One region of the Vibrio sp. CB1-5 genome, then DNA from elsewhere that is predicted to be linked to it. Evidence: predicted binding sites of a transcription regulator. Region 1 holds the regulator's gene; each other region holds the start of a gene.
The links. Region 1 encodes PurR, which represses purine synthesis genes. Its sites were predicted from a motif close to TNANGNAAACGTTTNCNTNA; they were not measured.
Positions count from the first base shown of each region.

Region 2: a site for PurR is predicted at 1,091-1,110, ahead of purE (5-(carboxyamino)imidazole ribonucleotide mutase). Genes of this name have one in related genera too.
Region 3: a site for PurR is predicted at 982-1,001, ahead of metK (methionine adenosyltransferase). Genes of this name have one in related genera too.

Region 1 is NZ_JBJHPB010000007.1:77,935-80,207, forward strand. Features, by position in the region: gene ACJB0T_RS07340 (TfoX/Sxy family DNA transformation protein) at 1-227, opposite strand, end outside; cyclic di-GMP riboswitch class I at 343-429, opposite strand; gene purR (HTH-type transcriptional repressor PurR) at 610-1,614, opposite strand; gene torD (molecular chaperone TorD) at 1,975-2,273, opposite strand, start outside.
Region 2 is NZ_JBJHPB010000025.1:2,372-4,644, forward strand. Features, by position in the region: gene hemF (oxygen-dependent coproporphyrinogen oxidase) at 1-424, opposite strand, end outside; gene tsaC (L-threonylcarbamoyladenylate synthase type 1 TsaC) at 434-991, opposite strand; gene purE (5-(carboxyamino)imidazole ribonucleotide mutase) at 1,175-1,660, shown strand; gene ACJB0T_RS16455 (5-(carboxyamino)imidazole ribonucleotide synthase) at 1,663-2,273, shown strand, end outside.
Region 3 is NZ_JBJHPB010000002.1:59,456-61,728, reverse strand. Features, by position in the region: gene tkt (transketolase) at 1-833, opposite strand, end outside; gene metK (methionine adenosyltransferase) at 1,143-2,273, shown strand, end outside.

The sequences.
Region 1 (2,273 bases):
GTTACCACGGGAAATCCACGCTTTTTATAAACGTATGGTTTGTAACCTAGCTTTTTAAAGGTGGAAATGGTCTGATGGTCAGTTCTGATATGTAATTTGTTATTTACTGCCAATGCAAACATCGTATCATCTACGAAGATGCCAAATCCGCCGAACATGGATCGAGACTTTACTCTTCCAAGCTGAGCGAACAACTGCATTGAATCTTTTAGTATAGGATTGTCCATGCTTATTCTTTTCTCGGTGTTATTGATTGTGTCACCAAAATCAGGTCCGAGAGTATAGCAAACGGGTGTCAGAGCTCTGTTAAGCCGCCGCTATAACTGAGTCTTTTCCCTTGCCATCGGCAACCCCGCTACCTATCAATAAAATTGGTTTAGGCCGGAGGCTTTGCGTCCCACCTTTTCAGATGGTTTGCCCTGTGCGTGACACATATAGCATATAGGAAAACTATGTAAGTGATTGATTGTAGATTTTTGGAAATGTGATCTTGGTTCAAATAATGTTTGGTTATTTGTGCCTCAAGGTGAATAAAAAAATTGACATAAGCAGTGGAAAAGTTTGAATGGAGATCAAAAAAAAGTGCCGAAATCGGCACTTTTGTCAGCGTTAGGTTAGGGCTTTGACAGAGTCACGATCTACAATTTCTGGGTGCATTTCGAAAATGCGTTTTTCGTGACCTTTATCTTTGATTCGTTCTAGTAGAATCTCAAAGGCATTTTTACCAACACGTCGCTTCGGTTGGTGCACTGTTGTCAGCGGTGGCGAAAAGTATTCAGCCAGTTCAATATTGTCATAACCGATAACAGAGATATCTTCAGGTACGCGCACACCAAGCTGTTGCAGGCGACTCATCAATCCAAATGCCATTGTGTCATTAAAACAGAATACGGCCGTTGGTCTCTCTTCCATTGCAGCGATGCGGTTAGCAGCGATAACCGCAGTATCACATTCAAAGTTACCTTCTAGAATGCGATCTTCTTTCATCTCTATGCCTGCTTCCGCTAGCGCGCGTTTGTAGCCGATGATGCGTTCTTGGCATACCGCTTTTTCTAGGTGACCACTTAGGCAAGCAATGTCAGTATGACCTTTCTCAATCAGGAACTTAGTCGCTAGATAGCCACCTTCCTCTGAGTTATCGATGATCTTATCGGCTTGAGAGCTCTCTGGACCCCAATCCATGATCACTTTTGGAATGTCGGCGTGACGGTCAAGCATCTCAAGAAGCTCTTCAGTCAAGTCAGAACACATTACCAAAATGCCATCTACGCGTTTTTCCGCTAGCATTCGGATGTAGTCGCGCTGCTTCTCGTAAACACCACCTGTGTTACACAGAATCAGGGTATAACCTTGGCGGTAGCAGTAACTTTCTACACCATCGATCACTTCTGAGAAGAATAAGTTTGTCGATTGGGTAACCAACATACCAATGGTTTTAGTCGAGTTACATTTCAAACTACGAGCAACAGCACTAGGCGCATAGTTAAGTTCATCGACGGCAGCCATCACTTTTTCTTGTGTTGCTTCTGCAACAAAGCGAGTTTTATTAATTACGTGGGATACTGTGGTCGTGGAAACGCCAGCAAGTCGGGCGACATCTTTAATGGTTGCCATAGTGATATCCTATAAGTCGCGGCTTATTGAATTAGTGAGTAAACGTTTGTGCCGCTTTAATTTTAGTGGTTCCAGCGCTTTTGTGAATAAACGGATGCAAAAGCGGAAACCGGCAAGTGTATGCAAGCCTAAGTAGAATCGACAAATTGAGCTCAAAGCTCAATATTGACACCTAAGTGGAGGTGACTTTCTGTAATACCAATGGGCGATTGCATTTAAACGGCGGATTGTAGTCGCAGCTTAGTGAGCTGGCAATCATTTATCCCACAAATTTATAACTAAGGCGCAAAATTGACTCAGATGACTGAAAACCATGTTTGCACCTTTAGTGTGTGTTGCGCCTATTCGTTGAAATCGTAGTTAGTCGTTTTCATCCGTAAGGTAGGTCAGGTCTAACTGACAGAAGGCGTGTAAGAGGAGAGCAGCAGCAGAGTAGAAACCAAATTCATCAAACTGTTGGCACTTCTTAACAAACTGAGGTAACCAACTCATTAGATGAGTATTGATGAAGTCCGCTTGTTCGTGCAGTGCATCATTCATATGTGTGTCGTTTTCCAACTCGTTCGAACGGATGATGAGGTTACCTAAAAAATCGAGTTCGATGGCAAGGTGGTCCGCAGGCTCATTGAGATCTTTATTTACCGCGATACCGTGCTCGG
Region 2 (2,273 bases), on a different contig from region 1:
CCTCTTCATATGGATAGAATGGCGTTAAGTCAAACCCGCCGCCAAACCACCAAATCGGATCCTCACCCTCTTTCTCAGCGATAAAGAAACGTACATTGGCATGTGACGTTGGGATATACGGGTTCTTGGGATGAATCACCAGCGATACACCCATGGCTTCGAACTTGCGCCCAGCGAGTTCTGGTCTGTGCGCTGTGGCTGATGCCGGCATCTTGTCCCCAAACACATGGGAGAAGTTCACCCCACCTTGCTCAAACACTTGGCCATCTTTCATAACGCGACTGCGGCCACCACCACCTTGCTCACGCTGCCACTCATCCTGTTGAAAGGTCGCGGCGCCATCTTGTTGTTCGAGCTTTTGGCAGATATCGTCTTGAAGCTTAAGAAGGAATGTCTTTACTTGATGTTTATCGACTTGCTGCACGAGAACTCCTTAGCCTTGTCGTAGTACTTTAAGGGTGCGAGCATCGCGGATTTCGCTCGGCTTATTACGGCCACCCGTCTCACCTTCAAGGATTGAAGACAAACGAGAACCCAATTGCTGTTTAACTTCTTCGGTTGTCATGCAAGATGGCATGCCTGATAAATTAGCACTGGTCGAAGTAATTGGCTTGCCATAGGCCAAACACAATTTTTGCACCAACTCATGATCCGTGACACGCACAGCGATGGTATCAAACGCGCCACTTAACCAAGGGGATACACGTGCACTTGCTGGCATGATCCAGGTATACGGGCCAGGCCAAGTTTGCTGAACACTCTCTAGCTGCTGCTCTGTCAGTTGAGTCTCATCAATATAAGGGCGAAGCTGCTCAAAATTCGCAGCGATCAAAATAAGTCCCTTTTCAACCGGACGCTCTTTGACAGCAAGAAGCTTTTCAATGGCTTGCGTATCGTCTGGGTCGCAACCCACGCCAAATACTCCTTCCGTTGGATAAGCAATTACTTCACCGGATTGAAGCGCCGCAACTGTGGTTTGAAAATTATCCACCGAGACTTCCTTTTATTAAAAGCTAAACAAATATTTTACATTTCTACGGCACTATGCTCAAAACCCGAGTGAGAATCCAGAAAAAAACACAAAAATCACTCGCGCAAACGTTTTCCTAAGAAAAAAATCCTCGTATAATGCGCGCAAATTAGTCCATTTCCACACGCCTTGAAGGAGCTTCGGATGAAAGTCGGCATTATTATGGGTTCAAAATCAGATTGGCCAACCATGAAACTAGCAGCAGAAATGCTGGATCAGTTTGGTGTGGATTATGAAACCAAGGTTGTTTCTGCTCACCGCACACCGCAGCTACTCGCTGACTACGCGACTTCTGCGAAAGAGCGCGGTATCTCAGTCATCATCGCTGGTGCTGGCGGCGCTGCGCACCTTCCAGGTATGGCAGCAGCGTTCACAAGCGTTCCTGTATTGGGCGTTCCTGTTCAAAGCCGCGCACTGAAAGGCATGGACTCTCTATTGTCGATTGTTCAAATGCCAAAAGGCATCGCAGTTGGCACTCTGGCTATCGGTGAAGCAGGCGCAGCAAACGCGGGTATCCTAGCCGCGCAGATCATTGGTGTTCACGACAACGCCGTAATGGAAAAAGTTGAAGCGTTCCGCAGCCAACAAACAGAAACCGTACTTGCTAACCCAGATCCTTCTGAGGACTAATGATGAAACACGTACTGATTCTTGGAGCAGGCCAACTGGCGCGCATGATGTCGCTAGCCGGTGCCCCTCTGAATATCAAAATCTCAGCATTTGATGTGCGCAGTGAGAATATCGTTCACCCACTGACACTTGAAGTGCTGGGTAACGGTCTAGAGCATGCAATTGCTGAAGCTGACGTTATCACGGCTGAGTTCGAACACATTCCACTCGATGTACTCGCGATCTGTGAAAAAAGTGGCAAGTTCCTCCCATCGACAGACGCTATCAAAGCCGGTGGCGACCGCCGCATTGAAAAAGGCCTTCTCGACAGTGCGGGGGTAAAAAACGCCAAATACGCAGTCATCAATACACGCGCAGATTTTGATGCGGCAATTGCCTACGTTGGTCTGCCTATGGTGCTTAAGAGCGCATTGGGTGGCTACGATGGAAAAGGTCAGTGGCGATTAAAAACGCTTGATGATGTCGATGCAGTTTGGACAGAAATGGCCGAGTGTATTGAAGAATCAGAAAGCCAAGCCATCGTTGCTGAAGAGTTTGTCCCTTTCCAGCGCGAAGTATCACTGGTTGGCGCACGCAACAAACAAGGTGAGATTGCTATCTACCCGCTGGCTGA
Region 3 (2,273 bases), on a different contig from region 1:
GCTGCTGCAATTTCGTCGTGACCTAGTGGTGCACCGTGACAATCGTGAGAGCCTGCTTTGTTTGGAGAACCAAAACCGATGATGGTTTTAGTACAAATTAGCGTTGGACGTGGATCCGCTTTTGCCGCTTCAATCGCTGCGTTGATTGCGTCTGCATCGTGGCCGTCTACTGCTGGGATGACATGCCAGCCGTAAGCTTCGAAACGCTTAGGCGTATCGTCAGAGAACCAACCGTCAACTTCACCGTCGATAGAGATGCCGTTGTCATCCCAGAAAGCAATCAGCTTACCAAGACCTAGCGTACCCGCTAGAGAACACGCTTCGTGAGAGATACCTTCCATCAGACAGCCATCACCCATGAACACATAAGTGAAGTGGTCAACGATGTCGTGGCCTTCTTTGTTGAATTGCGCTGCTAGAGATTTCTCAGCAATCGCCATACCTACTGCGTTGGTGATGCCTTGACCTAGAGGGCCAGTCGTCGTCTCGATACCAGGAGCATAACCATACTCTGGGTGGCCTGGTGTTTTTGAGTGCAATTGACGGAAGTTTTTCAAATCGTCAATAGATAGCTCGTAACCACTTAGGTGAAGCAGAGAGTAAATCAGCATAGAGCCGTGACCGTTAGAAAGAACGAAACGGTCGCGATCAGCCCACTCTGGGTTTGATGGGTTGTGATTTAGGTGAGAGCGCCAAAGAACTTCAGCGATATCTGCCATACCCATAGGTGCACCTGGGTGACCTGAGTTAGCTTGTTGAACACCATCCATGCTTAGCGCGCGGATTGCATTAGCGAGTTGTTTACGAGAAGACATGTAGGCTCCTGAGTGCATTAAGCGAATTCCAAGTTTTTCATAGACTGATTGAATAATCAGCGGTCGCTATTGTCGCAAAGCGATATAGTCTCTGCAAACGATTTACCGCCATTTTTTAGCATTTTCGCCGAATAATGACGATTATAAGTGGATCGCATCAATCCAATCAGGCAAACGTTTGGCTATATGTTAAAAGCAAAAATCGCTTGCTAATCGAACATTGATGACTAGAATAGACGTCTAGATGTAGATACACCTACAATATATCATTGATTTTATTACAAGTGAGTGTGCTAGCACTTGCTTAAAACTTAAATTGGAGCTCTCATGGCTAAGCACCTATTTACTTCTGAGTCAGTATCAGAAGGCCATCCAGATAAAATCGCGGACCAGATTTCTGACGCGGTACTTGATGCAATCTTGGAGCAAGATCCAAAAGCTCGTGTAGCTTGCGAAACTTACGTTAAGACTGGCATGGTGATGGTGGGTGGTGAGATCACCACTTCAGCATGGGTAGACATCGAAGAGCTAACTCGTGAAACCGTTCGCGAAATCGGCTACGTTCACTCTGACATGGGTTTTGATGCGGATTCTTGTGCCGTTCTAAACACCATCGGTAAACAGTCTCCAGATATCAACCAAGGTGTTGATAAAGCGGATCCTAAAGAGCAAGGCGCGGGCGACCAAGGCATCATGTTCGGTTACGCAACAAACGAAACTGACATCCTAATGCCAGCACCTATCACATACTCTCACCGTCTTGTTCAAAAGCAAGCGGAAGTGCGTAAGAACGGCACTCTACCTTGGCTACGTCCAGACGCTAAGTCTCAGGTTACGTTCCAATACGACCAAGGTAAGATCGTGGGTATCGATGCGGTTGTTCTTTCAACTCAGCACTGTGATACCATCTCTACTCCTGATCTGCGTGAAGCAGTAATGGAAGAGATCATCAAGCCAGTACTTCCATCTGAGTGGATCAACAAAGAAACCAACTTCTTCATCAACCCAACCGGTCGTTTCGTAATCGGCGGTCCTATGGGTGACTGTGGTCTAACGGGTCGTAAGATCATCGTTGATACCTACGGCGGCGCAGCTCGTCACGGTGGTGGTGCATTCTCTGGAAAAGATCCATCAAAAGTTGACCGTTCTGCAGCATACGCAGCACGTTATGTAGCGAAGAACATCGTAGCGGCTGGTATGGCTGACCGTTGTGAGATCCAACTGTCTTACGCCATCGGTGTTGCTGATCCAACGTCTATCATGGTTGAGACATTTGGTACTGAAAAAGTTTCTCACGACATCATCGTAGAAGCAGTTCGTCAAAACTTCGACCTACGTCCATACGGTCTACAAGAGATGCTAAACCTGCTTCAGCCAATCTACAAGAAGACAGCAGCATACGGCCACTTCGGTCGCGAAGAATTCCCTTGGGAAGCGACAGACAAAGCAGCAATCCTG